3 regions of the Rhodobacter maritimus genome follow, and region 2 is predicted to be linked to each of the others. Evidence: riboswitches for the same ligand, from Rfam matches in the RefSeq annotation. Region 2 holds a riboswitch; each other region holds the start of a gene.

Region 1 (9,919 bases), 820 kb from region 2:
CAGGCGGATCAGATCGGCGGTATTGGTCAGCTTGGCGCGGCTCGACCAGTACATCGGCAGATAGAAGCCCGAATAGAACAGGAAGCTTTCCAGAAACACGCTTGCGATCCTGCGCTTCAACGGATCGCCCCCCGGCGCATAGGTTTCCAGGATCGCGCGCGCCTTGGCCTGAAGATGCGGGTTCTCCTCGGACCAGCGAAATGCCTCGTCCACCTCCCTTGTCGAGCACAGCGTCGAAAAGATCGACGAATAGGACCGCGCATGCACCGCTTCCATGAAGGCGATGTTGCTCAGCACCGCCTCTTCATGCGGGCTCAGCGCATCGGGCATCAGCGAAGGCGCCCCGATCGTGTTCTGGATCGTGTCCAGAAGGGTCAGCCCGGTGAATACCCGGATCGTCAACTGCCGTTCGGCATCGGTCAGCGTGCCCCAGCTGGGAATGTCGTTCGACAGCGGCACCTTTTCAGGCAGCCAGAAATTCGCCGTCAGCCGGTTCCAGACCTCCAGATCCTTGTCGTCGGACAGCCGGTTCCAGTTCACCGCCCGCGGCACCGTCACCACCTTCGCAATATCCTTCATCGCGGCCCCTTCCTTCATCTTCGCGGAAATATCCTCCGGGGGTGCGGGGGTGGAAAACCCCCGCGTCCATCCCTCTCACAGCGCGCAGGACACGCAGCCCTGCACCTCGGTTCCGGCAAGCGCCGCCTGACGCAGCCGGACGTAATAGATCGTCTTGATCCCCTTCTTCCACGCATGGATCTGCGCGCGGTTGATATCGCGGGTCGAGGCCTCGGCCGGGAAGAACAGCGTCAGGCTTAGCCCCTGGTCGACATGCTCGGTCGCGGCCGCATAGGTGTCGATCAGCGCCTCCGGCCCGATCTCGTAGGCGTCGCGGTAATAGTCGAGATTGTCGTTCGTCATGTAGGCGGCGGGGTAATAGACGCGCCCGATCTTGCCTTCCTTGCGGATCTCGATCTTCGAGACGATCGGATGGATCGAACTGGTCGAATTGTTGATATAGCTGATCGAGCCGGTGGGCGGCACGGCCTGAAGGTTGCGATTGTAAAGCCCGTCGCGCATCACCGCCTCGCGCAGCGCCGCCCAGTCGGCGCGGGTCGGCAGCTCGATCCCCTCGAAAAGCGCCGCCACCTTCGCACTTTGCGGCAGCCAGTCGCGCGTGACGTATTTCTCGAAGAACGACCCGTCTGCATAGGTGCTGTCGGCAAAGCCGCGAAAGCGTTCCCCCTTTTCGCGCGCAAGCGCGTTCGACGCCCGAAGCGCGTGATGGCATATCATCGCAAAATAGACCGAGGTGAACTCGATTCCCTCGGGGCTGCCGTAATGGATGCGCTCGCGGGCAAGGAACCCGTGCAGGTTCATCTGGCCAAGCCCGATCGCGTGGCTTTCGTCATTGCCGCGCCGGACCGAGGGCACGCAGTCGATGGCCGACATTTCCGACACGGCGGTCAGCGCGCGCACCGCCGTTTCCACCGTCCGTCCCGGCGCCTTGCCATCCATCACCTGCGCGATGTTGAGCGATCCGAGATTGCACGAGATATCCGTGCCAAGATGGCGATAGCCCAGATCCTCGTCGAATTCCGATGCCTCGTTGACCTGAAGGATCTCGGAGCACAGGTTCGACATGTTGATCCGCCCCGCAATGGGGTTCAGCCGGTTCACCGTGTCCTCGAACATGATGTAGGGATAGCCCGATTCGAACTGGATCTCGGCCAGCGTCTGGAAGAAGGCGCGCGCGTTGATCTTCTTCTTGCGGATGCGCCTGTCGTCGACCATCTCGTCGTAGGTCTCGGTGATCGAGATTTCCGACAGCGGCCGGCCATAGACCCGCTCCACGTCGAGCGGAGAGAACAGATACATATCCGCGTTTCTCTTGGCGAGTTCGAAGGTGATGTCGGGTATGACCACGCCAAGGCTCAGGGTCTTGATGCGGATCTTCTCGTCGGCATTCTCGCGCTTGGTATCCAGAAAGCGCAGAATGTCGGGGTGATGGGCGTTCAGGTAAACCGCCCCCGCGCCCTGCCGCGCGCCCAGCTGGTTGGCATAGGAAAAGCTGTCCTCCAGAAGCTTCATCACCGGGATCACGCCCGAGGACTGGTTCTCGATGCCTTTGATCGGGGCGCCGTATTCGCGGATATTGCTGAGCAGAAGCGCCACCCCGCCGCCGCGCTTGGACAGTTGCAGCGCCGAATTGATGCCCCGCCCGATCGATTCCATGCTGTCCTCGAGGCGCAGCAGGAAGCACGAGATCAGCTCTCCGCGGTTCTTCTTGCCGGCATTGAGGAAGGTGGGCGTGGCGGGCTGGAACCGGCCCGACAGGATTTCCTCCATGAAGGACATGGCCAGCCCCTCATCCCCGCGTGCAAGCGCAAGCGACACCATCACCACGCGGTCCTCATAGCGTTCGAGGTAGCGCTGCCCGTCGCGCGTCTTCAGCGTGTAGGAGGTGTAATACTTGAACGCGCCAAGGAAGGTCGGGAAGCGGAACTTGCGGGCATAGGCCGCATCCCAGATCCTGCGCTGGAAGTTCTTCGAATACTGGTCAAGGACTTCGGCCTCGTAATAGCCCTCATCCACCAGATAGCCCAGCTTCTCGTCCAGCGAGTGGAAGAACACCGTGTTCTGGTTCACATGTTGCAGGAAATACTGCCGCGCCGCCATGCGGTCGGCATCGAAGCGGATTTTCCCCTCGGCATCGTAAAGGTTCAGCATCGCGTTCAGTGCGTGGTAATCCTGCACACCGTTCAAGGCATCGTCGAGCATGGCGCGTTCCCCAGTTTCTCCAGACCCGCGCGCAGGCGGGCGATATCCGTCTCGAACCCCGCCAGTTCGAACTTGCAAAGCAGCGGGACATTGCATTTGCGGGCGATGATGTCGCCCGAGATGGCGTAAAGCGTGCCGAAGTTGCGGTTGCCCGACCCGACCACCCCGCACAGAAGGGCGCGCCGGGCGGGATCGTTCAGGAAGCGGATCACCTGTTTGGGGACCGCCCCGTTCCCCGCGCCATCGGCATAGGTGGGGCAGATCAGGACATAGGGCCGCGCGGGTGCGGGCATCGGCTCCCCGGCCCGAATCGGGATGCGCAGGGCCGGAAGGCCAAGCCGCGCGACGAAGCGCTGCGTATTGCCCGAGCGGGAGGAGTAATAGACGATCCCCGGCCCGCCCGCCGCAGCGGGGGGCCCTGCAACCGGATCCGCACCCATCGTTCAGCCCAGGCGCGAGATCATGTCGGGACGAAAGCCCGACCAGTGATCCGTGCCCGCCACCACCACGGGGGCCTGCCGGTAGCCAAGCCCGGTGACGTGATCCATCGCGGCGTCATCCTCGGTCAGGTCGACGATGTGATAGGAAATGCCCCGCGCATCCAGCGCGCGGGTGGTGGCGGTGCATTGCACGCAGGCGGGTTTGGAATAGACGGTCACGCTCATCTCGGTCCTCTCGTTCTGTGCCTGAAGTCGAGGACGCGAAGGCGGAAAGGGGCGAAAGCCGGTCCGCTTCAACACGCCCCCGAACCCTCCGTTCGTGGTCATTGTCATGCTGCGGCAGGTCTCCTGACTTCGCGGGTCATCGCTTGGCCGGCCTTCCCGGAACGGTTTGTCCCAGTGGCATGTTCAGCCTTGCTCGCCGCTTACAGTTGCGGGGGCAGCGCCGGAATTTCACCGGCTTCCCTCTTAGCCACCGACACGAGTCGATGGAACCGAAGCAACACTATATAGATAGGGATGCACCATCGCTGTCAATATGCTGTGGTTGCGCCGGGCAACCTTATGCGGATACGGGCGCCATGTGCGCGCTTTCGGTAGGTATCCGGCCCGGGATATGGCTGACCTGCCCGGCGGGATGGCCGGTTTTGAAAAAATGCAGTCAAAGATTGTGACTCTGGAAAATATGATACAAGCTTGGCGTTCCGGTGCAGGCTTTGCGCTTGTCATCCGCATGGCCGACAGCACCTGTGCATGAGTTTCGGAGGAGGAGACGATAATGCCCAGAGAAACTATTTTCGGCGTCACGCTTGTGGCGGCGGGCGTGCTTTTGGCCGGCCCGGTCCTGGCGCAGGGCGATTGCCCCAACCGTGGCGATCTTGATGCGATCTATTGCGATGCGGATGGCGACATGGTTGCCGATGCGCCGACCGATGCGGGCCAGTTGAAAGACCCCGGCACGCTGGTCTTCGCTTATACGCCGGTGGAGGACCCGGCGATCTACGAAGATATCTGGCAGCCGTTCATCGACCATCTCGAAACGGTTACCGGCAAGGACGTGCAGTTCTTCGCGGTGCAGTCGAACTCGGCCGAGGTCGAGGCGATGCGCTCGGGCCGGTTGCATATCGCGGGTTTCTCGACCGGGCCGACGCCCTATGCGGTGAACCTTGCCGGCGCAGTGCCCTTTGCGATCATGGGCTCGGATGATGGGCGCTTCGGCTATACGCTGCAGGTCTATACGCAGGCGGACAGCGACATCAAGGAAATGCCCGACCTGGCGGGCAAGCGGGTGGCGCATACCTCGCCCACCTCGAATTCGGGCAACCTTGCGCCGCGCGCGCTGTTTCCCGCGCTCGGGGTCGAACCCGACAAGGATTACGAGGTGAGCTATTCGGGCAGCCACGACCAGTCGATGCTGGGGGTGGTCGCGGGGGATTACGATGCCGCGCCCGTGGCCTCGGAAGTGGTCGAACGGATGGCCGAACGCGGGCTTTACGACCCGGCCGAGGTGCGCATCGTCTGGGAAAGCGATCCGTTCCCGACCACCTCTTACACCTATGCGCATGACCTGACCCCCGAACTGAAGGCGAAGATCGAAGAGGCGTTCTTCTCGTATGATTTCGCCGGAACCGCGCTGGGCGAGGAATTCCAGGGCGTCAGCAAGTTCATCCCCATCACCTATCAGGACCAGTGGGCCGTGATCCGCCAGATCCAGGCCGCCAATGGCGTGCAGTATACGCCCGAGGGCCTTGCAGCCGAGTGATCGGCCAAATCACGGACAACCCGGCCGGAAACGGCCGGGTTCAGGCATGAGGGCGCATCTGGATGTTGAAGATCACCAATCTTGTGAAACGCTACGGCGATGGCGAACCGGTGCTGAAGAATCTCGACCTGACGATCGAGGGGGAAAGCGTCGTGTCGATCATCGGCTCGTCGGGGGCGGGCAAGTCGACGCTGTTGCGCTGCATCAACCGGCTGGTCGAACCGACCTCGGGCAGCATCGTCCTGAACGGCACCGAACTGACAAGCCTGCGCGGACGCGGGCTGCGCGCGGCACGGCGCAAGATCGGCATGGTGTTCCAGGGCTTCAACCTTGTTGATCGTCTGACGGTGATGGAGAACGTCCAATCCGGCCGCCTTGGCTATATCTCGACCTGGGCGGCGGTGATGCGGCGCTATCCCACGGCGGATATCCGCCGCGCCTATGAACTGATGGAGCGGGTCGGCATCGCGCATTATGCCGACAAGCGCGCCGATGCCCTTTCGGGCGGCGAGCGGCAGCGCGTGGGCGTCGTCCGCGCGCTGATGCAGCAACCCGAAATCCTTCTTGCGGACGAGCCGACGGCCTCGCTCGATCCCAAGACATCCGAGCAGATCATGGGCCTTCTGCGCGACCTCTCGCGCGAGCTGCGCCTGCCGGTGGTGATCAATATCCATAACGTGCACGAGGCAAAGGCCTATACCGACCGGATCGTCGGTATGCGCTACGGGCGGATCATCTTCGATGACCTGCCCGGCGCCCTGGACGAGGACGCGATGGAGCAGATCTATTCCGGAAGCCCCGCCGCCGACCGCGCCGGCGCCATGCAGGCCGCGTCATGAGCACGGCGCGCGACACCTGGCGCCGCCCGCCCTTCATCGCCAACCCGCTGCTGCGCTGGGGGCTTTATCTTGGCGTGGCGGTCTATGTCGTCTGGGTCGTCGCCACTCTGCCGGTGGACTGGAACCGCATCAGCGAGGGGCTGACCCGCGCCGGGCGCATCTTCGGCGGCGCCTTCCCCCCCAGCTTCGAGCGCAGCGGCCTTTTGATCGACGGCTTTCTGGAAAGCCTGAAGATCGCGGTTCTGGCCACCGCGATCGGGGTTCTGGTCTCGATCCCGATCGCCTTCACGGCGGCGCGCAACGTGGCGCCGCTGCCGGTGTTCTATCTGGGCCGCGCGCTCATCATCCTTGCGCGCAGCTTCCATCCGGTGATCGTGGCGATCATCTTTGTGAAGGCCGTGGGCTTTGGCCCCTTTGCGGGCGTGCTGACGCTGATCGTCTATTCCATCGGCTTCGTCGCCAAGATGCTGGCCGAGCGCATCGAAGAGATCGACTTCGGCCAGGTGGAGGCGATGCGCGCCGCCGGTGCCCCCTATCTGTCGACGTTGGTCTACGCGATCTTTCCCCAGATCATGCCGCGCCAGATCGGGCTGACGATCTATCAGCTTGACAGCAACCTGCGTGCCTCGGCCGTGGTGGGGATCGTCGGGGCAGGGGGGATCGGCTCCACGCTGGCCAATGCCTTCGGGCGCTATGATTACGACTTTGCGCTTGCCATCACCATCGTGATCGTCGGGGCCATCCTGATCTCGGAAGGTGTCAGCGGCCAGATCAGGAAGCGGCTATGACGAAACCCGCCCCCATGCGCGACGACTGGACGCGCTTCACCCTTGCGCAGCGCATGCAGCGCTATGCGATCTTTGCCGCCTCGGCGCTGGTCATCGGCTGGTCGATCTCGTCGATCGACGTGATCTGGGCCTGGGTCTGGGACGCGCCCGAGCAGATGGGCGATCTGTTCGTGCGGATGTATCCACCCGATCCGTCCAATCTACGGCGCATCCTTCAGGTGTTGTGGGAAACGGTGAACATCGCCACCATCGCCACCGCCATCGCGGTGATCGTGTCCTTGCCGGTGGCCTATCTGGCGGCGCAGAACACTACGCCCAACCGGGCCACGCTGTGGCTTGGGCGGCTGATCCTTGTCACCTCGCGTTCGGTCAACACGATCATCTGGGCGCTGTTGTTCGTGGCGATCTTCGGGCCCGGCGTCGTGGCCGGGATCGTGGCGATCATGTTCCGCTCGGTCGGGTTCGTGGGCAAGCTTCTGGGCGAGGCCATCGAAGAGATCGACAAGCGCCCGGTCGAGGCGCTGGAGGCCACGGGCGCCTCGCGCTTCAAGGTTATCGCCTATGCCATCGTGCCGCAGGTCATGCCCACCTTCTGGGCCGTCAGTATTCTTCGCTGGGACATCAACCTGCGCGAATCCACCGTTCTGGGCCTGGTCGGTGCGGGCGGCATCGGGATCGTGCTGCAAGGCGCGATCGACACGTTCAACTGGCGCGAGGCGGCAACCATCCTGATCGCGATCCTCCTTCTCGTGATCGTGGGCGAGGTCATCTCGGCCTTCCTGCGCCGCCGGATCCTGTAGGCGTGGCGGGGATGGCGGACGGGCTTTGGGCCTTCGAGGCCTATCAGGCGGTGCGCGGGCGTCTGCCGCAGGCCCGCTTTGGCGGCCCGCCGGTCCGGGCCGCGACGCTGGAGGCGGTGGCCGCACCTTTCGATCTGATCCTGCTTGATGCTTACGGCGTGCTGAACGTTGGGGAAACGCCGATCGCGGGGGCGGCCGACCGCATCGCGGCGCTGCGCCGGGCGGGCAAGGCGGTGATGGTGGTGTCGAATTCGGCCGGCTATCCCAAGCGGATGATGATGCAGCGCTATGCCCGGCTGGGTTTCGATTTCACCGAGGCCGAGGTCACCACCAGCCGTGAGGCGCTTTTGCACCATCTGGCCGGGATGCACGCGCGCCGATGGGCGATGATGCTGAACCCCGCGCAGGGGATGGAAGAGCTTGAGGCGTTTGATTGTGCGTTTCTGGCCGACGATCCGGCGGGATATGCACGCGCCGAGGGGTTTTTGCTGATCGGCTCGGACGGCTGGACCGAGGCGCGCCAGGCGATGCTTGAAGGGGCGCTGCGTGCCCGCCCGCGTCCGGTTCTGGTGGGCAATCCCGATATCGTCGCGCCGCGCGAAACCGGCCTCTCGCGTGAGCCGGGGCATTTCGCGCACCGGCTGGCGGAACTGGCCGGGGTGACCCCGGTCTTTCTGGGCAAGCCTTTCGCCGACATCTTCCGCCTTGCCCTGTCGCGTGCGCCCGCCCCGCCCGATCCGGCGCGGGTGCTGATGGTGGGCGACACGCTGCATACCGACATCCTTGGCGGGCGGCAGATGGGCTTTGCCACCGCCCTTGTCACCGATTTCGGCGCGCTTGCCGCGATGGATGTCGATGCGGCCATCGCGCGATCGGGCATCGTGCCGGATTTCGTCATCAACCGAATCTAGGCCCCCGGTGGCGGGAACAAAGGCAATCGTGCGCCTCGGGCGGACCGGTCACCCCGTTCCGGGCCAAGGGAACCGGGTGGCGAGGTTTGTCGTTTCCTTGCCAGATGACGGAGGACGCAATGCGAAGACTTCTTATGACAGGCGCGGCGCTTGCCGCGCTTTCGCTGCCGGCGGCAGGGGCCGATCTGGCTTTGCTGCTGGCCAATCAGGATTATGCGACCCTGCCCGATGCAAAGGACAAGGTTCTGTCCGACGATTTGCGCGGCGCATTCGAGGCAGCGGGTTTCACCGTTCTGTCAGAGGATGACGCCGATCGGGGCGAGGTGCAGGCCCGCCTGATCCGCTTCATCTCCGAGGCCCCGGAAAGCGAACGGCTGGTCGTGGTGCTGTCGGGGTATTTCCGGCATTCGGACCGGGAAAGCTGGCTTGTGCCGGTCGAGGCGAAGACCGCCGATTTCGCGGAAATGCTTGAGCGCGGGCTGCCGCTTTCGGCGGTCCTGACGATTCTGGCGGGTCATCCCGGGAAGGCGCTTCTGGTGCTTGGAGCGGTTGATACGGAGGATACGGAAGGGGTGGAGGGCCTGGTGATGCCGGGCCTTGGCGCACTTGAAATCCCTCAAGGTGTAAGTGTTCTAAGCGGCACGCCTGCAGAGGCGGCCAAGTTCCTGAGCGGTGATTTTTTGCAACCCGGTGCCGCGCTGGATCTTGCGGCGGGGCAGGCGGGGCTGCGTGCAGCGGGCTTCCTCCCGGCCGGCCATGCGCTGATCGCGGCGGCGCCGGGGGTGGCTGCAACCTCTCCGCCGCCGCCCGCCGATCCCGAGCAGGCCTATTGGGATCTGGCAGAGCGTGAAGATACGATTGAGGGGTATCAGCTTTACTTGGAACGCCATGCCAAGGGGGTGCATGCCGATCAGGCCCGCGCCAGGATCGCCGCGATAAAGGCCGAACCCGAACGCGCGGCCAAATCTGCCGAAGACGCGCTGAACCTGTCGCGCGACCAGCGGCGCGAGATCCAGCAGAACCTGACCGTGCTCGATTTCGACCCCAGGGGGGTGGATGGAATATTTGGCCCCGGCTCGCGCGCCGCTATTGCGCGTTGGCAGGCGGCCGAGGGTTTCGAAGCCAATGGTTTCGTGACCCGTGAACAGATCACGCGCCTGTCCGCGCAGGGCGAAACCCGCGCCGCTCAGCTGGAGGCCGAAGCCGCCGAACGCCGCGCCGAGCAGGAGCGTCAGGATCGGATCTATTGGGAACAGACTGGCGCGGCTGGAGACGAAGCGGGGCTTCGGGCCTACCTTAAGAAGCATCCCGACGGGGCCTTCGCCGATCTTGCGCAGGAACGCCTTGCGGTGTTCGAGGCCGAGCGGCGCGAACAGGCCGAGGCGGCCGACCGGACCGCCTGGGACAATGCGGTGAAGCTTGATACCGTTGCGGGCTACCGCGATTACCTTGCGGCGACCGGCGCGGCCGCCTTCCGCGAAGAGGCCGAGGCGCGCATCGCAGCGCTTGAGACCGAAGCGGCCGGTGCCGCCACGATCGAACAGGCGCAGGCCGGGGAAGATGCGCTCAACCTGCCCGGCGTGGCGCGCACGCTGATC
Region 2 (9,919 bases):
AGTCCTTGTCGAACAGGTTCACCACGCGGCCGGTCAGCGCGATGCTGTCGGTCAGGTCGTAGCTTGCCGCGAGGTCGACCGTGGTGAACGCGGGCATCTCGGTAACCGTCGCCGGGAAGCTCCACGATTCCCGATCCTTCAGTCCCGCAACGTGGCGCAGGCTGGCGGTGACGTTGCCCCGCCCGCCGAAGGTTTCGAGATCGGCGGTCAGGCCCAGCTCGTGGCGCGGGCGGCGCACGGTCATGGTGGGGTCGGCCACCTCGATATCGAGATAGGTATAGCTCAGCCCGAAGCCGAGCCGGTCGGTCGCCTGCAGCCGCCCCGCGATCTCTACCCCCTCGCGGCGGCTTTTGCCGGGCACGTTGACGCTGCAAAAATCGGGGCCGCAGCTGCCGCTGGCGATCAAATCGGCGATGCGTTCGTTGAAATAGGTCACGTCGATCACGCCGCGCCCGCCCAGAAGCTCGGTCTCGAAACCGATGTCGAAGCCTTCGTTGGTTTCCGGTCCAAGGCCAAGATTGGCCACGGAATAACCCGGAAAGCCATAAAGCTCGATGAAGGTCGGGAAGACCTGCGCGCGCCCGGCCGAGGCATGCAGCCGCACCGGCAGGTTGGGCAGCTCATAGGACAGGCCCAGGTTCCAGCCGGTGAAATCCGCGCCCGCGTCGATATTGTCGTGCCGCAGGCCTGCCTGAATATCCAGCCCCATGTCCAGATGCCCGCGATATTCCAGCGCGTAGGAATTGGTCCGGCGGCTGCGTTCGGCCGAATAGCTGTTGGAATCGTATTCCTTCTGCCGCTCGACCAGCACGTTCAGCAGATGGTTGGCGCTGGCGACGGGCTGGCCGTCCAGCGAAACGCCCATGCGGTATTTCCACGCTGCCGTCTTGCCGTTCAGTTCATAAGGCCCGATAGCCTGATCGAAGCTTTGATCATATTCGACGGAATCGTAGCTCAGCCGGTGCATCACGCGTCCGCCGAAGGTTTCGATCTCGGTCCAGATCTGGCCAGCGACTTCCCTTGTGCTGCTGGTTTCAGTGCTCATGTCGATGACATATTCATCGGCCGAGGTCGCGGTGTAGCTGTTGCCGTCGAAATCGTAATCCTCGTCCGAACGACGCAGGTTGAAGCCGAGTTTCACGGTGTCCGTTGCGCGCCAGTCGCCCGAAAGTTGAAGGCTGCGCCGCTTGGTGCCGTCCTTCTCTCCGCCATCGCCGGAATAGTCATAGCCCTCGTCATCGCGCTCGGCGACGTTCAGGGCGATCCCGCCGCGATCGCCGCGCCAGGTGACATAGCCCTGGATCGCATGGCCGCTGCCCGCCTCGACCATGCCGCCATAATGCAGCCCGCCGTCGCCCTTGCGGGTGATGATGTTGATGACGCCCGCCGAGGCGGCCGAGCCGTAGAACACCGATTGCGGGCCGCGCAGAACCTCGATCCGTTCGATATTGGCGGCTTCGAGCAGTGACAGGTTGTAGTCTGCCCCGCCGCCACGGGCCTCGACCCCGTCGATCAGGATCAGCGTATGATTGGCCTCGGCGCCGCGAATGCGCACGGCGGTCGCATTTGTGCCGGTCGAGGTGACCGACACGCCGGGCATGGCACGCAGGGCGTCCTGCACGGTGCTCAGCCCGCGCGCCGCGATCTGGTCGCCCGTCAGCACGCTGTAGGCGCGCCCATAGGCATCGGCCGCGATCGGCGACAGCCCGCCCGAAACCACGATGGGATCAAGCGCGAAGGCGTCCTGCGCCGCGCCGGTTTGCGGTGCGATGACCGCCATGACTGCAATGAGTGAAAGATGGGACCGGTTCATTTCCAAGCCTTTCCAACACGGGACATGCCCGCCAACAGGTTCATCCGTGGAAAAGGCCCGACAACAGCCCACCACAGACGGTGACTGTCACCACTGCGGAAGGCCGCTGCCCATGCGCACCCCGCGCAGGACATGGGTGATCGCTCCGGCAGGTCTCCTGGCTTGCGGGTCGTCGCTTGGGTGGCCTTCCCGGGGAACTCCCCAGTGGCATTTCCACCGTCGCTCGCCGCTTACAGTTGCGGGGGCAGCCGCGGCATTGCCCGTCGGGCGCACCGCATTCCCTCTTGAACCGGCGATGGGCGCCGGAACCGAAGCAGGTTCAGTGAATGGAGAAGCGCCACGCCGCTGTCAAGAGACTCCGGGTGCGGCCATCATCCCAGGGGCCCATATGGCCCCCGGAAAGGTGGCGCATCAGCGGTTCAGCCGGCGTGGCGCGCGGCAAGGATCTCGCGGCGGCGTTCGACGCGGGCGCGGATCGTCTCGACCGAGGTGATCGGCGTCGCGGCGAAAAGCTGGCGTGTATAGGGGTGCTGCGGATCGGCGAAAACCGCCTCGCGCGTGCCCTGCTCCACGGCCTCGCCCTGGTTCATCACCAGAACGTCGTCGGCGATATAGCGCACCACCGACAGGTCATGGCTGATGAAGACATAGGTCAGCTCGAACTCTTCCTGAAGATCGGCCAGCAGGTTGAGAACCTGCGCCTGAACCGACAGATCCAGCGCCGAGACCGGTTCGTCCAGCACCAGCAGCGTGGGGTTCAGCATCAGCGCGCGCGCAATCGCGATGCGCTGCCGCTGGCCGCCCGAGAACATGTGCGGATAGCGGTTGAAATGCTCGGGCGCGAGACCGACCTTGGCCAGCATCGCCTCGGCGCGCTCGCGCCGCTCGGAGGCGGGCAGGGAGGTGTTGAGTTGCAGCGGTTCCATCAGCACGTCGCCCACCTTCTGGCGCGGGTTGAGGCTGCCATAGGGGTTCTGGAACACCATCTGCACCTTGGAGCGCATCTGCGATGTCAGGCGCTTGCGGCCGATATCGACCTCTTGCCCCTCGATCTTCAGCACCCCGCCGGAAGGCGCGTCGATCAGCGCCACGATCCGCGCGAGGGTGGACTTGCCCGAGCCGCTTTCGCCCACGATGGCCAGCGTCTTGCCCTTCTCGACGGTGAAATCCACGCCCTTCACGGCGCGCACGGTCCTGGCCCTGGCGAACATGCCGCCGGGGACGTGATAGTCCTGCGTCACGGCCTTGCCTTCGACGACGATGCTCATTCTGCGCCCTCCGCGGCCATGAATTCCGAGACGGTGGGCAGCCGGTCGCCCGTGGCGTTTTCCGGCAGGGCCGAAAGCAGCGCGCGGGTATAGGGATGCTGCGGCGCTTCGAACAGGCGCAGCACGTCGGCCTCTTCCATCTTGCGGCCCTTGTATTGCACCACCACCCGGTCGGCGGTTTCCGCCACCACGCCCATGTCATGCGTGATCAGGATCAGCGCCATGCCGTGGGTTTCCTGAAGCTTCATCAGCAGATCGAGGATCTGCTTCTGGATCGTGACATCCAGCGCGGTGGTCGGCTCATCCGCAATCAGCAGCCGCGGATTCGTGGCGATCGCCATGGCGATCATCACGCGCTGGCACTGCCCGCCCGACATCTGGTGCGGATAGGCCTTCAGCTTGCTTTCCGGCTCGGGGATGCCGACGGCGCGGAACAGTTCCAGCGCGCGGGCATGTGCGGCCCTGCGGTCCATCCCGAGGTTCAGCCGCAGCACCTCCTCGATCTGGAAGCCCACCGTGAAGGACGGGTTCAGCGAGGCGATCGGTTCCTGGAAGATCATGGTGATCTCGCGTCCGATCAGGCGGCGGCGCTCTGCGGGCGTCATCGCCAGAAGGTTCCGGCCGTCGAAGGTCATCTCGTCGGCGGTCACGGTGGCGGTGTCGGGCAAAAGCCCCATCACCGCCAGCATCGACACCGATTTGCCCGAGCCGGATTCGCCCACGATGGCCAGCACCTCTTCGCGGTCGACCGAAACGTCGATCCCGTCCACGGCGGTGAAGGGGCCGGTGGCGGTGGCGAATTGCACCGTCAGGTTCTTGATGGTCAGAAGCGCCATGTCAGCTCCGCTTCAGCTTGGGGTCGAGCGCGTCGCGCAGCCCGTCCCCCATGAGGTTGATCGCCAGCACCGAGGTCAGGATGGCAAGGCCGGGGAAGGTCACCACCCACCAGGCGCGCAGGATGAATTCGCGCGCTTCGGCCAGCATGGTGCCCCATTCGGATGCGGGCGGCTGCGCGCCCATGCCCAGAAAGCCGAGCGCGGCCGAGTCGAGCACCGCCGAGGAAAATGACAGCGTCGCCTGCACGATCAGCGGTGCAAGGCAGTTGGGCAGGATCGTGCGAAACATCAGCCGCAGGTTGCCCGCCCCGGCCACGCGTGCGGCGGTGACGTATTCGCGCGCCTTCTCGCCCATTACGGCGGCGCGGGTCAGGCGCGCGAAATGCGGCTGGTAGACAATGGCGATGGCGATCATCGCATTGGTCAGGCCGGGCCCGAGGACCGCCACCAGTACCAGCGCCAGCAGTAGCGAGGGAAAGGCCAGGACCACATCCATCACGCGCATGATGACGGTATCGACCCAGCCGCCGAAAAAGCCCGCCAGAAGGCCGATGATGATGCCGCCGGTTAGCGCGATCGACACCACGACGATGCCGATGAACAGCGAATATTGCGCGCCGTAGATCAGCCGCGAAAGCATGTCGCGCCCCACCGCGTCGGTGCCCAGAAGAAAGCCGGATTTGCCGCCCTCTTGCCAGATCGGGGGTGCCAGAAGGGCGTCGCGGTATTGCTGGGTGGGATCGTGCGGGGCCAGAAGGGGGGCGAAGATCGCCACCAGCACCAGAAGCGCAAAGACCACAAGCCCGGCCACGGCGCCCTTGTTCTGGCGGAAGTAGAACCAGAAATCGGCCAGCATCCGGCGCCGGATCGCGGCATCGCTGAGTTTGACGGTGGTATCGGTCATTTGTGGCGGATCCTCGGATTGATGAGGCCATAGGTCAGGTCGACGATCAGGTTGACCATCATCACCAGCCCGGCGATCAGCAGCAGGCCCGATTGCACCACCGGATAGTCGCGCCGCGAGATGGAATCGATCATCCACTTGCCGATGCCCGGCCAGGAAAAGATCGTCTCGGTCAGGATCGCGCCCGCCATCAGTACGCCGATCTGAAGGCCGATCGTGGTGATGACCGGAATCATCGCATTGCGCAGCGCATGCACGCCCACGATGCGCGCGGGTGGCAGGCCCTTGGCGCGGGCGGTGCGGACATAATCCTCGCCCATCACCTCGAGCATGGCCGAGCGCGTCTGCCGCGCGATCACCGCAAGCGGGATCGTGGCCAGCACGACCGCGGGCAGGATCAGGTGGCTTGCGGCCGAAAGGAAGGCCCCCTTCTGCCCCGACAGAAGGCTGTCGATCAGCATGAAGCCGGTGACCGGCGGGAAGAAATACATCAGGCTGATGCGCCCCGAAACCGGCGTCCATTGCAGGATGCCCGAGAACAGGATGATCAGCAGCAAGCCCCACCAGAAGATCGGCATGGAGAAGCCGACAAGCGCCGCCGTCATCGAGACCTGGTCGAACCACGATCCGCGCTTGATCGCGGCGATCACGCCCACGGGCACGCCGATCACCGTGGCGATGATGATCGCCACGAGGCCCAGCTCGACCGTGGCGGGGAACAGCGCCATGAATTCCGTCAGGACAGGCTTCTTGGTCACCAGGGAATTGCCCAGGTCGCCATGCAGAAGCCGGTTCATGAATTCGAGATATTGCGCCCAGAGCGGGCGGTCAAAGCCCAGTTGCGCCGAAAGCTCGGCATGGCGTTCGGGGCTGAGCCCGCGTTCGCCGGCCATCAGAAGGACCGGGTCGCCGGGCAGCACGCGCACGAAACCGAAGGCGATGATCGTGATCCCGATGAAGGTGGGGACCAGATACAGCAGCTTGCTGAGGATGAATCGGAGCATACCGTCTTTCCTTTGACAGGCGCGCGGGTGGTGTGATCCCCGCGCGCCTGCATGTTGCCTTTGTCCGGCTTATTCGGTCAGGTCGACCGTTTCAAAGGTGAAATCGCCAAGCGGGCTCATGACGAAGCCTTCGACGTTTTTCGCCATCGGCACGTACTGGGTCGAGTGTGCGATGGTGGCCCAGGGCGCCTGATCCTTGAAGATGACCTGCGCCTCTTCGTAAAGCTTCGTGCGCTCGGCCGGGTCCGAGATCTGCTTGGCCTGCGACAGCAGCGCCGAGAAGTCCTCGTTGCACCATTGCGCGCGGTTCGCACCGCCCTCGCCGGTCGAAGCGCAGGACAGAAGGACGCCCATGAAGTTGTCCGGGTCGCCGTTGTCGCCCGTCCAGCCAAGGATCACCGCGCCGTCACGGTTCACTTCGGTGGATTTCTTGAGGTATTCGCCCCATTCGTAGCTGACGATCTCGACCTTGACGCCGACCTTGGCGAAGTCTTCCTGCATCAGCTCGGCCGTGCGGCGGGCGTTGGGCATGTAGGGACGCTGCACCGGCATCGCCCAGATCTTCATGGAAAGATCGGTGACGCCTTCCTCTTCCAGCATCGCCTTCGAGGCTTCCGGATCGTAGGGGTCGTCCTGGATCGCATCGTTATAGGACCACATGGTCGGCGGAATCGGGTTCTTGGCCGGCTGCGCCGCGCCCTGGAACACCGCGTCGATGATCGCGTCCTTGTTGATGGCCATGTTCAGCGCCTTGCGCACCTTGGGGTTGTCGAAGGGCGCGACGGTGGTGTTATAGGCCAGATAGCCCACGTTCAGGCCGGCCTGTTCGTCCAGCTTCAGGTTCGGATCGGCCTTGATCGCCTCAAGGTCGGCGGGGGCCGGATAGGGCATCAGGTGGCATTCGCCGGCTTTCAGCTTTTGCAGGCGCACGGCGGCGTCCGGGGTGATGGCGAAGACCAGATCGTCGATCTTCGGCGCCTCACCCCAATAGTCGGCGTTCTTCTGGTAACGGATCACCGCGTCCTTCTGATAGGCCACGAACTTGAACGGACCCGTGCCGACCGGCGTGTTGTTGAAATCCTCGCGCGTGCCCGCGGCGTCCAGCGTGTCGGCATATTCCTTGGACACGATCGAGGCGAAGGGCATGGCGATATTGGCCATGAAGGGCGCCTCGGGGCGGGTCAGGACGAATTTCACCGTGTAGTCGTCGACCTTTTCGATCGAGGCGATCAGCGAGGCCATTTCCATCGCCGAATAATACTCATAGGTGATCCCGGCCAGATACTGGTGCCACGGGTTGTCGGTGTTGCCCTGACGGTCATAGCTGAAGATCACGTCATCGGCGTTGAAATCGCGCGAGGGGGTGAACTTGTCGTTCGAATGGAACTTGACGCCCTGGCGCAGGTGGAAGGTGTATTCCAGCCCGTCTTCGGACACTTCCCAGCTTTCGGCGAGGCCGGGCTCGACCTCGGTGGTGCCTTTCTTGAACTCGACAAGACGGTTGAAGACAGGATGCGCGGTGGCATCGAAGGTCGTGCCCGCGGTGTAGGGCGCGGGGTCGAAGCCCTCGGGCGAGCCTTCCGAGCAATAGACGAAGGTCTTTGCCATCGCGGGAAGCGCCGAGGCCATCGCCAGCGCCGAAGCGGCCAGCAGGCTGCGCGAAAGAAGTTTCATGGTGGTTCCTTTCACTCACTGTTGAGACTGTTTCAGGCCCGGGCTCTCCCTTTCCGGGGCCTTGATCCTGTGCGGCCTTCCGGGCGGTGCCGGAAATTTTACCGCCTGATCCAGATCATCCTATTTCGTGGCCTCATTCAATGGGCAACGCGACGTTAAGTAAAGCCTCATTCAAACGGCGCTTCCGGCGATGCGGCGGGTCGGCAGAACCAGCGCGCGCCGTTTTCCGTCATGAAAGCAATGTCTTCCAGGCGCACCCCGCATTCGCCATAGACGCAGAGCATCGGCTCGATCGAGAAGCACATGCCGGGTTCCAGCGGGGTGTCGTTCCCGGCCACGATATAGGGCTCTTCGTGGATGTCGAGGCCAAGCCCGTGGCCGGTGCGGTGCGGCAGGCCGGGCACGGCGTAGCCGGGGCCGAAGCCCGCCTCGCCCAGCACCCGGCGCGCGGCGGCATCGACCGCGCTGCACGGCGCGCCGATACGGGCGGCGGCGAAGGCGGCGGCCTGCGCCGCATGCTCCAGATCCCAGAGCTGGCGCTGCCGCGGCGTGGGGGTGCCGAAGACATAGCTGCGCGTGATGTCCGAGCGATAGCCGTGCAGGATGCCGCCCATATCGACCAGCACCATGTCGCCCTCGGCCAGGGTCTGGGCGTGGGGCACGCCATGGGGATAGGCCGTCGCCTCGCCGAACTGCACGGCCACGAACAGCGGCTTCAGCCCAAGCGCCGCATGCGCCGCATCGACGAAACCGGCAACCTCGGTGGTCGAGATGCCCTTGCGCAACCCGCCATGCACGGCCTTCTGCACCGCAAGGCTGGCATCCATCGCGGTCTGGATGATCGCGATCTCGGCGGGTGATTTCACCTGGCGCTGCGCCACGATCATGGGCTGCGCAGAGATGACCGGGCCGTCCACCGCGCGCATCAGGGCGGTGGCGAACACGAAGGGCGTGGCGGGGTCGAGCGCAAGCCCCGCGCCGGGGGTCTGCGCCCCGTTCAGCCGCGCGGCGATCAGTGCGAAGGGATCTTCGTCCTCTTCCCACATGGCGACTTCGCCGGGAATGCGCAGCAAGGTGCGCAGCTTGGGCTCCTCAAAGGTCGGGGTGACATAGACCGGCTGGCCCTCTGCGGGAACAAGCGCGCCGTGGATCCGCTCTGACAGGCCAAGCGAAAGGCCTGTGAAATAGCGCAGCGAGGACGAAGCATCGAGCCATGCGCCCTTCACTCCGTCCCGGCGCAGCCGCGCCTGCAACGCCACGATGCGGGTGCGCAGTTCGGCCTCGGGGATTTCCGGGGCGGATATGGGGCGGAAGGTGCCGAGTATCTTGTGCAGGTCTGTCATCGGGGTCTCCGGGGGCGGGGCGTCAGCGTGCGCCCCATGTGTCGCTCAGCCGATAGCCTTCGGGCCAGGGGTCGTCGGGGTCGAGCATGTGCTGGTGAATGCCGGTGATCCAGCCCCGACCTGACAGTTCGGGCAGAATCGCCGGGCGCCCGCCGACCGTGGTCTGGCCAAGGATGCGGCCGGTGAAGGTGGAGCCGATCAGCGACACGGCGGTCAGCCGGTCTTCGGGGCACATCTCTCCACGCGCATGCAGAACCGCCATGCGCGCGCAAAGCGCGGTGCCGGTGGGTGAGCGGTCGACCTTGCCGGGCTGGATCGCCACGGCCGCGCCCGCGCTAAGCTCGGTTCCGTTTCGCGTGACGGGGCCGGCGAAGAGGCAGAAGGAGAAATGCGTCCAGTCGGGGTTTTCGGGATGCTCGAAGCCAAGTGCCGCGTTCGCGGCATCGGTGATGCGCACGCCAAGCCGCGCGATGTCATGCGCCTCGTCCGCGGTGAGGGCAAAGCCCATCGCGGCGGCATCCACGATCACGAAACTGTCGCCGCCATAGGCGGTATCGACGCGCAGCGTGCCCAGCCCCTCGACCTCCAGCGCGGCATCGAGCTGTGCGGCAAAGCTTGGCAGGTTCTGCACGAAGATCCGCTCGGCCTTGCCGTTGCGGCATTCGGCGCGCACCCGGACCAGCCCGCCCGGCGCCTCCAGCACCAGATGCGTTTCGGGTTCGGTCATCGGCACGATCCCGCCATCGAGCAGCACCGTCGAGACGCAGATCGAGTTCGAGCCCGACATCGGCGGCGTGTCCTCGGGCTCCATGATGATGAAGGCGGCATCGGCCTGCGGATCTTTGGGCGGCACCAGAAGGTTGACATGGCGGAACACGCCGCCGCGCGGCTCGTTCAGCACGAAGTTGCGCAAGGCACCGTCGCGCGCGATCCAGCGGCTTTGTTCCCAGATCGTGTCGCCCGGCGGCGGGGCCACGCCGCCCACGATGACATCGCCGACCTCGCCCTCGGCATGGGCGGAAATGACATGGATCGTCTTGCTGCTGCGCATCGGAATCTCCGTGGGGCGGGGTCAGG
Region 3 (9,919 bases), 430 kb from region 2:
ACGCCCGACGGCCTTGTGGTGCCGGTGCTGCGCCATGCCGAGGCGATGGGCCTGCGCGAAACCGGGGCCGAGATCGCGCGGCTTGCGCAGGCGGCGAAGGACGGCCGCGCCACGCGCGAGGAGCTGGGCGGATCGACCGTCACGATCACCTCGCTCGGCCCGCTCGGGGCGCTTGCGACGACGCCGATCCTGAACCTGCCCGAGGTTGCGATCGTGGGGGTTAACCGGCTGGCGCTGCGCCCCTTCTGGAACGGCACCGCGTTCGAGCCGCGCAAGATGATGAACCTGTCATGCAGCTTCGACCACCGGGTGATCGACGGCTGGGACGCGGCGGTCTTCGTGGCGCGGCTGAAGACGCTGCTGGAAGCCCCGGCGCTGATTTTCGTGGAGGCCTGAGGTGCGCGAGATTTCCTGCAAGCTTCTGGTCATTGGGGCGGGGCCGGGCGGTTACGTCTGCGCGATCCGCGCGGGGCAGCTTGGGGTGGATACGGTGGTGGTCGATCCCGCGCCGCCGGGCGGCACCTGCCTGAACGTGGGCTGCATCCCCTCGAAGGCGCTGATCCACGCGGCCGATGAATACCACCTTCTGGCCCGGCGCAGCGCGGCCCCGGCGATGGGGATCTCGGCCGGGGGGGCGATGCTGGATTTTCCCGCGCTCCAGGCATGGAAGGACGGGATCGTAGGGCACCTGACCGGTGGGGTCACGACGCTTTTGCGCAAGGCCGGGGTGCGGCTGATCCGGGGCACGGCGCAGTTGCGCGACGGCAAGACCGCCGTGGTCGACACCCCCGAAGGGCCGGTGATGATCCATGCCGGGGCGCTGGTTCTGGCCACGGGGTCTACGCCGGTGGAACTGCCCGCGCTGCCCTTCGGCGGGGCGGTGCTGTCCTCGACCGAGGCGCTTGCGCTGCCCGCGCCGCCGGCCAGCCTTGCGGTGATCGGTGGGGGCTATATCGGGCTGGAACTGGGCACGGCCTTTGCCAAGCTTGGCGCGCGCGTGACGGTAATCGAGGCCGCGCCGCGCATCCTGCCGCAGTATGACGCGGAACTGACGCGCCCCGTCGCGCGGCGGCTTCAGGCGCTTGGGGTTCGCGTGGTGACGGGGGCGCGCGCGGGCGGGCTGTCGGAAACCGGCGCGCTGCGCATCGCAACCGGCGACGGGGCCGAGGATATCGCGGCCGAGAAGATCCTTGTCACGGCCGGGCGGCACCCGCGCACGCAGGCCGCCGGGATCGAGGGCCTGCGGCTGGAGATGGCGGGGCCCTTTCTGCGCATCGACGACCGCTGCCGGACCTCGATGAACGGGGTCTATGCGATCGGCGATCTGACGGGAGAGCCGATGCTGGCCCATCGCGCCATGGCGCAGGGCGAGATGGTGGCCGGGATCGTCGCGGGCGGCCCGCAGCGATGGGACCACCGCGCGATCCCCGCCATCTGCTTCACCGACCCCGAGATCGTCTCGTCCGGTCTTCTGCCCGAGGCCGCCGCGCAGGCCGGGCACAAGGTCACCACCGGGCTTTTCCCCTTTGCCGCGAATGGCCGCGCGATGACCGGCGCGGATGAGGACGGCTTCGTCCGCGTCGTCGCCCGCGCCGATACGCACGAAATCCTTGGCATTCAGGCCGTGGGGGCAGGCGTGTCCGAAATGGCGGGCGGATTTGCCCTGGCGCTCGAGATGGGCGCGCGGCTTGAGGATGTGGCAGGCACGATCCACGCCCACCCGACCCGCGCCGAGGCACTGCACGAGGCCTGCCTACGCGCCCTTGGCCATGCGCTGCATATCTGAGTTGGGCCGGCATGCCACCCGCTGCCTATCGCGTTTCCACGCGGCTTGGCTTAGAGGGAAAGCGGATGCCGGCGTCGGCAATGCCAGCCCGCCAACCTGCCAGGGAGTGCTGCCCAGATGATCGACGAAATCCGCATCTGCGGGGAAGGCGGCCGGGGGAAACATGCCGAGCCTGCGGCCCGGATCGCGCCGGGTTTCCACGGAAGGGGCCGGCCATGCGCACGGTGATGATTCAGGGAACCGGCTCGAATGTGGGCAAGTCGATGCTGGTGGCGGGGCTGTGCCGCGCGGCGCGGCTGCGCGGCCTCGGCGTTTTGCCGTTCAAGCCGCAGAATATGTCCAACAATGCCGCCGTGACCGAGGACGGGGGCGAGATCGGTCGCGCGCAGGCGCTTCAGGCCCTGGCGGCGGGCGTGGCGCCGCATACCGACATGAACCCGGTCCTGCTGAAGCCCGAAACCGACATGGGGGCGCAGGTGGTGGTGCAGGGGCGGCGCCTGACCAGCACGCAGGCGGCCGATTACCGGCTGCTCAGGCCCCGGCTGATGGCGGCGGTGATGGAAAGCTATCAGCGGCTGCGGGCGCGGGCGGATCTGGTGATCGTCGAAGGCGCGGGAAGCCCGGCCGAGGTGAACCTGCGCCGGGCCGACATCGCCAATATGGGTTTTGCCGTCGCGGCCGATGTGCCCGTCATCCTGGCCGGCGATATCGACCGGGGCGGGGTGATTGCGCAGATCGTGGGCACGCAGGCCATCCTCGATGCGCGGGACGCCGCGATGATCGAGGGCTTTCTGGTCAACAAGTTCCGCGGCGATCCGCGGCTTTTCGACGATGGCTATGCGCTGATCGGCGCGCGCACCGGCTGGCGCGGCTTCGGCGTGGTGCCGTGGTTCGCCGATGCCGGGCGCCTTCCGGCCGAGGATGCACTGGACCTGAGCGATAACGGGCGCGGCAGCGGGGTGAAGATCGCCTGCCTCGCGCTGTCGCGGATTGCGAATTTCGACGATCTCGATCCGCTTCGGCAGGAACCGGGCGTGACGGTGGAAATGGTCCTGCCCGGCCGCGCCATTCCGGGCGATGCGCGTCTGGTGATCATCCCCGGCTCGAAATCGACGCGCGGCGATCTGGCCTTTCTGCGCGCGCAGGGATGGGATGTCGATCTGGCCGCGCATCGGCGGCGCGGCGGGCATGTCCTTGGCATCTGCGGCGGCTATCAGATCCTTGGCCGGACGCTGCGCGACCCCGAAGGGATCGAGGGGCCGGCGGGCGAGGATGCGGGCCTTGGCCTGCTTGCGGTCGACACGGTGATGACGCCCGACAAGCGCCTGACCGAACGCCGCGTCACCCATTGCGCCAGCGGGCTGAGCGTCTCGGGCTATGAAATCCACATCGGCCGGACCGACGGCCCCGATTGCGCGCGCCCCTTCGCCATGGCCGGGGCGCGGGCCGAAGGGGCGGTGTCGGCGGACGGGCGCGTGACGGGCAGCTATCTGCACGGCATGTTCACCGACGATGCCTTCCGCGCGGCCTTCCTGCGGGGCTTGGGTGCCACGGCCTCCGGGCTGGCCTATTCCGAAGGGATCGAGCAGGTGCTTGATGCGCTTGCCGCGCATCTCGAGGCGCATCTGGACGTGCCGGGCCTTCTGGCGCTTGCGCGCTGAGGGCCCGGCAGGCCGGTCCGGGGATCAGACCTCGACGGTCACTTTCCCGATCGGGTTCGCGCAGCAGGCAAGGATCCAGCCCTCGGCCACGTCCTCGTCGCTGATGCCGCCGTTATGGACCATGTGGACCTCGCCCGCGGTCTTGCGCACCTTGCAGGTGCCGCAGAGCCCGAAGGTGCAGCCCGACGGGACGTTCAGCCCCGCCCCCTTGGCCACCGCCAGAACGGTGTCGGTTTCCGCACAGCGCGCCGAGACGCCGCTTGCGGCAAAGACGATCTCGGCGCGGGTGTCGGCATCGGGCACCACGTCGTCGATCTCGATCGCCTCGGCCTCGGTCCTGACGGGCGCGCCGAAGCTTTCCTGATGGTAATGCTCCATGTCGAAGCCAAGCGCGTTGAGCATGTCGCGCACGGCCTGCATGAAGGGCTCGGGTCCGCAGCAGAACACCTCGCGCTCAAGGTAATCGGGCGCCATCAGGCCCAGCATGATCTGGTTCAGCCGCCCCTGAAACCCATACCAGGTGCGGAAGGGGTCGGGCTCTTCGACGGTGAAGCGCAACTCCAGGCCCGGCACGCGGTTGGCGAACTGTTCCAGCCGTTCGCGGAAGATGATTTCTGACGGGCGGCGGGCGGCATGGACGAAGATGATGTCGGGCATCTCACCCGAATCCCAGGCCCATGTCGTCATCGACATCATCGGCGTGATGCCCGACCCGGCCGAGATGAACAGGTATTTCCGCGCCGGGTGACGATGCGCGCTGAAGATGCCGTTCGGGCCATAGGCCTTGATCCGCATCCCCGGCTTCAAGTGGTCCAGCATCCAGCGCGTGCCGATGCTGTCGGCCTGCGCCTTGACCGTCACCGAAAGCGACAGCGGCCGCGACGGGCTGGACGAGATCGTGTAGGTGCGCTGGACGTTCCCGCCCGGAACCGGCAGGTCCAGCGTCACGAACTGTCCGGGCTGATAGTCGAACCACGCGCCCGAAGGCGCGCGGAAGGTGAAGGTTGCGGTATCGCCGGCCTCGGGCACCACCATGGCGCATTCCAGCTGCTCGGTATCGGACCAGGGCTTGGCTATCCAGTTGAGCTGCGGCATGGGCTTACTCCGCCGCCTGAACGGGCTGGGACGCAAGGCGCCCGGCCATCACCGCGCAATACCAGTCCGTGAACTGGATCACGCCCTCCTCCTGAAGGGGCGAATAGGGGCCCGGCTCATAGGCGGGCGAGCGGATCCCGGCCTGGTTTTCCTCGACGACCTGGCGGTCCTCGTCATTGGTGGCAAGCCAGACTTCGGTCAGGGTCTTGAGGTCGTAATCCACCCCTTCCGTGGCCTCCTTGTTTACCAGCCAGAAGGTCGTGACCTCGGTCTCGGTGGGGCTGACGGGCAGCATGCGGAATACGATGGCGTGATCGGCCAGGAAGTGGTTCCAGGTGTTGGGGTAGTGGAACATCAGCAGGCTGCCCGCGTCGTTGAACGGCATCTGCCCCATCCGTCTGGAAACCGCGGCCTTCGTGCTCATCGTGTAGCTTTCGGCATTGTTGAGCAGCGGGATGCGCGCCAGCCGCCACTGCATCTGCGGATGGTTCACGAAGCGCGAGGGCAGGCCCGCCGCCTCGCAGCGCTGCCAGTGGGCAAGGATGTCCGGGCTGGCCGAGTTCGGCCCGTCCATCGCCGTCATCTTGGGATTGTCCGAATAGGTCCGGCACAGCGAGGGATGCGCCCCGCCGCAGTGATAGCATTCGCGGTTGTTCTCGATCACCAGTTTCCAGTTGCCGTTCTCGATGATGGTCGAGGTGAAGGCCACCTTCGCATCCGCCAGCCCCGAGGGCGCCAGATAGGCCCCGGCGGCCTTGGCCAGTTCGGCGATCGGGGGCGGCACCTCGGCCAGGCAGATATAGATGATGCCCGACAGATCGACGCAATGGACCTTTTTCAGCCCGTATTTCGAGGCGTCGAACCCGTCGCCCATGTCGCGGGCAAAGAGAAGCTTGCCGTCCAGCTCATAGGTCCACTGGTGATAGGGACAGACAAGCTTGGGCGCGTTCCCCGACACCTTGGAGCACAGGCGCTGCCCGCGGTGGCGGCAGACATTGTGGAAGGCGCGGATCCGCCCGTCGCCGCCCTTGACCACGATCACCGGATAGGCGCCGACCTGAACGGTCTGGTAATCGCCGGCCTTCTGCAAGGCGCAGGCGGGCAGGGCGAACAGCCACTCCCGATACCAGACATGTTCCAGGTCGGCCTGATAGACGCCCGGATCGCAATAGAGATTGCGCGAAAGGGAGAAGCTCTTTTGCCGCGCGGCAAGTTCGGCGGCGATCTGGTTCTGGCTCAGCATCTTTGTCCTCGCTGGTCCGTGCCTCCCCGCACGGGTGATCTTCGTGAAACGGCGAACTCGGGAAATACCGGGCGTGCAAGGCCAGGCCCGGCACGCACGCATCGCCCGCCGCCCACCGCGGCCTGATGTCTTTCTGCAAGGCTGGTTTCCGGGCTGCGGGATCGGTCCGTCGACCAAAGGCGCGACGCCTTCCCGGGGGGGTGCCCCCAGTGGCCTGATGTCGCGCCCCTTCCCGTTACCGTTGCGGGGGCAGCGCCGGGTTTGCACCGGCTTCCCAATTCTCCGCCGTTCCCAGCGGCACCTTGCAACGCCAGACTTAATCGGGATTCGAAATATACCTTTTATGGTTGCGACCTGATGTCGCCATATTTCGACAAGTCGACAGATCGCTTTCCGAAAACAAGCCTCCGACTGCAGTACGGGCCACGAACAGAGCCGCGCATGCACCGATCAGGACGGGTGGGGTCCAGCAAAATTCATGAGTTAAGGGGAGATGGTGGTGGTCGCGGTTCCTTCAGATCCCCCCCTCTGCCGCCCTCGTTCCTGTTTGCAAAGAACTTACAGGGGAATCGGCGTGTTTCGAGCGGCAGAGTTGATTCCTGCCCAGGTTAACGGCGTCATTTCAATGTGCTGAGTGGAAAGTGTCTGCGTGTGACAACAGGGAAAGGGTCAGGAGAAAATAAGCGGACAGGGAACGCACACTTGACGGCTTGGCGGCAGTTTCGGTCTTCTTTTCACGGCGATGTCTGTGATGAAGAAGATGTTGCTGCCGCGAGTGAACAAGACAAAACGCGATGAACTTGAGGCGCTCTGGCGGGCGTATATCCGGGGCAGGCGTGACAGCACGTTGACGCAAAGGGAATACTGCGAGGCGCTCGGGTTGCCGCTGAAGCGATTCGGGAGTTGGCGGGCAAAGTTCAAACACGAGGATCCGTGGCTGACTTGTAAGCTGCTCGGGCGATGCGGCGGGGCCTCTGAACATATGAGCAGTGACGAACATCGCTACATTTCGTCCGCGCGGGTCGAACAAGAACAGTGGTCGCCGGAACTTCGGGATGGCGGACAAGCGGCGGATTGTCAAAGAGAGCCGCAGCCCCGGCTCAAGCGTGTCTGGTGCCGCGAAGAAGTACGAGATAGGTATCCTTGATGAAGCCTGCCGGACGATCCCTGTCAGGTACGGGGACCGCTCGATCACCGTGCCGATGGCGCAGGTCATCATCCGCTCGTTGGCGGTCAACACTGCCAAGGGTCAGCATCGGTCGCAGCGGCTTTTGGCCAAACTTCTTTTGTCAACGGAACGTGCCAGCCCGGCGCTAGATGACGCATGCCATGCAACGGCCATTACCTACAATACGGAGTGAGGCGCCGAACTTCATGTTGGCGCCCGGCGCCGCATCGCCGACCTGCCGGTCCCACTCTGCTTTCTCGTCCTTCTTGCAAGGGCCGACAATCCTTGCAGTGCCCTTTTGTATGTCGATGATAATCTGATCAGGATGGGGGAGCAGGTCCGGCAGGTCGGCGACGCCGGGCACCGACTGGTCGGCCGCAAAAGGCCGGGGGGCGGTAGTGGCGCGTGCGGTGTACTTTACTGATCTGTCGTGGAAATGCGCGGGCCGCTCGCTGGCAGATGCGTGACTGCCCAGAGACATCACGGGCGCCGCTGGTTTCGAAGGCAGCGGCGCAGAACGATACAGGCGCGGGGCTCGCCGACTTGCCAATCGCCCTTTTGCTGCGCTTGATGGGGCGAACGGAATCAGGTCAGACATGGGACAAGAGGGTGATGACGCGATCCAACCAGCGGGATGATCTTCTTGCGGGCGCGCGTATCCTTGTCGTGGATGACGAACCCGGCATGCGACATTTCCTGGTCAAGACGCTAGCCCCGCTTTGTCGGGCCGTGGATGAGGCGCCCGACGCCGCAAAGGCAGAGCGCCTGTTGTCCTTTCGCCAATACGACATCTTGGTGCTGGACAACATCATGCCCGGCCAGAAGGGCCTCGACTGGCTGCACGCGCAGCGCGAAGGCGGCGGTTTTACCGACACGATCATGATCACCGCCTATGCCGACCTTCAGACCGCCATCGAGGCGTTGCGTGCGGGGGTGTCCGATTTCCTGGTCAAGCCCTTCCGCTCGAACCAGATCCTGAACGCGCTGCGACGTTGCCTAGAAATGGCGGCCCTGCGACGAGAGAATTTTCTGCTGCGGCGCGAGCTTGAAACGGCCGCGCAAGGCACGCGGCGCAGGGAACTGATCGGATCTTCAGAGGTCATCACCGAGGTGCGGCGTCTTCTGGAAAGGGTCGCACCTCTGTCGACACCGGTGTTGATCATGGGGCCGTCCGGGTCCGGCAAGGAGGTTGCCGCGCGTCACATCCATAGCCATTCAGGGCGCGGCAGTGCGCCCTTCGTGCCGATCCAGTGTGGTGCGATTCCCGAGGACATGATCGAATTCGAACTTTTCGGTCATACCGCAGGCGCCTTCCCGGGTGCGCAATCCGGGCGCGAGGGGCTGTTGGCCTCGGCATCGGGCGGGACCGTATTTCTGGACGATGTCAGCGAGTTGGCGACCAATGCGCAGACCGCGCTATTGCGGGTGCTTGAGGATGGGGTGATCCGCCCGGTCGGCACGGAGCGCGATGTGCAACTCGATCTGCGCTTCGTGATTGCATCTACCGGCGCGCTGGACGAGGCCGTGCGCGAGGGCCGGTTCCGAGAGGACCTTCTATTCCGGCTCAACGTGATCGAAATCGAGATGCCGCCGCTCAAGGACCGGGGAACCGACCTTTTGGACCTGGCGGACCTGTTTCAGACGGAGATCTCTGCCGCACTGAACCTGCCACAGCTCGAAATGCCCCCTGCCGTTCGGTCAGCCATGCTGCGCCATGACTGGCCGGGCAATATCCGCGAGTTGCACAATTTCGTGGAACGGGCGTTGATCTTTGGTCGTTTTCCCGTTGAAACCCTCGGCGAAATCCGCCCGGCCCAGGACATTACCCCGCTGGAGGAAACCGAGAAGCGCGAGATCTTGCGCGCGCTTGAGGCAATGGACGGAAACCGGACGGAAGCCGCCCGCAGGCTGGGGATTTCGCGCAAGACCATCGATCGCAAATGCGCGGCCTGGGGCCTCTGACGGTGTCGCGGCTGGCGGCCTTCCTCGGTTCCGTGCGGGTTCGACTTCTCGTCATTGCGCTTATGCCGATGCTTGTTTTGCTGCCGGTGCTTCTGGGCGGGACGATGTGGCGCTGGTCGAACAAGGTAGACGACATCCTTGTGAACAAGGTCACGGGCGACCTGACCATCGCCGACCAGTATCTTGCCCGCCTGGTCGAATTGTCGGGCGAACAGATCGATGCCGTCGCCCGCTCCGTCGCTATGCAGGACGCACTTGGCACGGGTGTCACGGCGGCCTTCCTGGAGCGCGAGCGGGACCGGCTGGGGCTCGATTTCCTGCGGATCGAGACGGCCGCGCCGACGGCGCAGCACTGGCCGGTGATTGCAGCGGCGCTGACCGGCAGCCTGCTCAGCGCGGTGGACGTGCTGGAGGCCGCCGATCTGGAGGCCCTGTCGCCGGGGCTGGCCGAACAGGCCGAGATCCCGCTCGTTCTGACCCGTGCCGCCGTGCCGACAGATCGGACGATGGAAACGCGCGGCATGATCATCCATTCCGCCGCCCCGCTGACGCTGCCCGATGGTCGTGCCGCGGCGCTGGTCGGCGGGGTTCTGCTGAACCGCAATCTCGATTTCATCGACACGATCAATGCCCTTGTCTATCGCGAACAAAGCCTGCCCGAAGGCAGCCAGGGCACGGCGACGCTGTTTCTTGAGGATGTGCGCGTGTCGACCAACGTGCGCCTGTTCGAGAACGTCCGCGCCCTCGGCACCCGCGTGTCTGCCGAGGTGCGGGCGCAAGTGCTGGATGAGGGCCGAGTGTGGCTCGACCGCGCCTTCGTCGTCAACGACTGGTACATCTCGGCCTATGAACCGATCCATGACAGTTTCGGCGAACGGGTCGGAATGCTCTATGTAGGCTTTCTCGAAACTCCGTTCCGCAATGCCAAGCGCAGTTCGGTCCTTATACTTGGCGGGGCTTTCGTTTTGATCGCGCTGGCCTCGGTCCCGGTCTTCCTGCGCTGG

Evidence for each region. Region 2 has a riboswitch for cobalamin ahead of AC4PTO_RS14225 (TonB-dependent receptor plug domain-containing protein). Riboswitches for the same ligand answer to the same signal wherever they lie in the genome.
Region 1: it holds a riboswitch for cobalamin, as region 2 does, so the genes downstream of both, nrdH (glutaredoxin-like protein NrdH) here and AC4PTO_RS14225 (TonB-dependent receptor plug domain-containing protein) in region 2, are expected to answer to the same signal.
Region 3: it holds a riboswitch for cobalamin, as region 2 does, so the genes downstream of both, AC4PTO_RS12050 (aromatic ring-hydroxylating oxygenase subunit alpha) here and AC4PTO_RS14225 (TonB-dependent receptor plug domain-containing protein) in region 2, are expected to answer to the same signal.

What each region holds. Positions count from the first base shown of each region.
Region 1 covers NZ_CM179095.1:100,365-110,283, forward strand. The annotation lists gene nrdF (class 1b ribonucleoside-diphosphate reductase subunit beta) at 1-579, opposite strand, end outside; gene nrdE (class 1b ribonucleoside-diphosphate reductase subunit alpha) at 655-2,781, opposite strand; gene nrdI (class Ib ribonucleoside-diphosphate reductase assembly flavoprotein NrdI) at 2,763-3,221, opposite strand; gene nrdH (glutaredoxin-like protein NrdH) at 3,225-3,446, opposite strand; cobalamin riboswitch at 3,543-3,735, opposite strand; gene AC4PTO_RS00460 (hypothetical protein) at 3,838-3,978, shown strand; gene phnD (phosphate/phosphite/phosphonate ABC transporter substrate-binding protein) at 4,000-4,983, shown strand; gene phnC (phosphonate ABC transporter ATP-binding protein) at 5,046-5,822, shown strand; gene phnE (phosphonate ABC transporter, permease protein PhnE) at 5,819-6,610, shown strand; gene phnE (phosphonate ABC transporter, permease protein PhnE) at 6,607-7,410, shown strand; gene AC4PTO_RS00485 (HAD-IIA family hydrolase) at 7,422-8,321, shown strand; gene AC4PTO_RS00490 (peptidoglycan-binding domain-containing protein) at 8,441-9,919, shown strand, end outside.
Region 2 covers NZ_CM179095.1:2,791,375-2,801,293, reverse strand. The annotation lists gene AC4PTO_RS14225 (TonB-dependent receptor plug domain-containing protein) at 1-1,813, opposite strand, end outside; cobalamin riboswitch at 1,944-2,141, opposite strand; gene AC4PTO_RS14220 (dipeptide ABC transporter ATP-binding protein) at 2,233-3,081, opposite strand; gene AC4PTO_RS14215 (ABC transporter ATP-binding protein) at 3,078-3,917, opposite strand; gene AC4PTO_RS14210 (ABC transporter permease subunit) at 3,919-4,821, opposite strand; gene AC4PTO_RS14205 (ABC transporter permease subunit) at 4,818-5,825, opposite strand; gene AC4PTO_RS14200 (ABC transporter substrate-binding protein) at 5,895-7,499, opposite strand; gene AC4PTO_RS14195 (M24 family metallopeptidase) at 7,667-8,842, opposite strand; gene AC4PTO_RS14190 (trans-3-hydroxy-L-proline dehydratase) at 8,865-9,893, opposite strand; gene lhpI (cis-3-hydroxy-L-proline dehydratase) at 9,915-9,919, opposite strand, start outside.
Region 3 covers NZ_CM179095.1:2,361,641-2,371,559, reverse strand. The annotation lists gene AC4PTO_RS12070 (dihydrolipoamide acetyltransferase family protein) at 1-396, shown strand, start outside; gene lpdA (dihydrolipoyl dehydrogenase) at 398-1,786, shown strand; gene AC4PTO_RS12060 (cobyric acid synthase) at 2,002-3,447, shown strand; gene AC4PTO_RS12055 (FAD-binding oxidoreductase) at 3,472-4,542, opposite strand; gene AC4PTO_RS12050 (aromatic ring-hydroxylating oxygenase subunit alpha) at 4,547-5,785, opposite strand; cobalamin riboswitch at 5,908-6,105, opposite strand; gene AC4PTO_RS12045 (hypothetical protein) at 6,408-7,031, opposite strand; gene AC4PTO_RS12040 (DUF5681 domain-containing protein) at 6,919-7,146, shown strand; gene AC4PTO_RS12035 (hypothetical protein) at 7,099-7,434, opposite strand; gene AC4PTO_RS12030 (sigma-54-dependent transcriptional regulator) at 7,566-8,915, shown strand; gene AC4PTO_RS12025 (sensor histidine kinase) at 8,984-9,919, shown strand, end outside.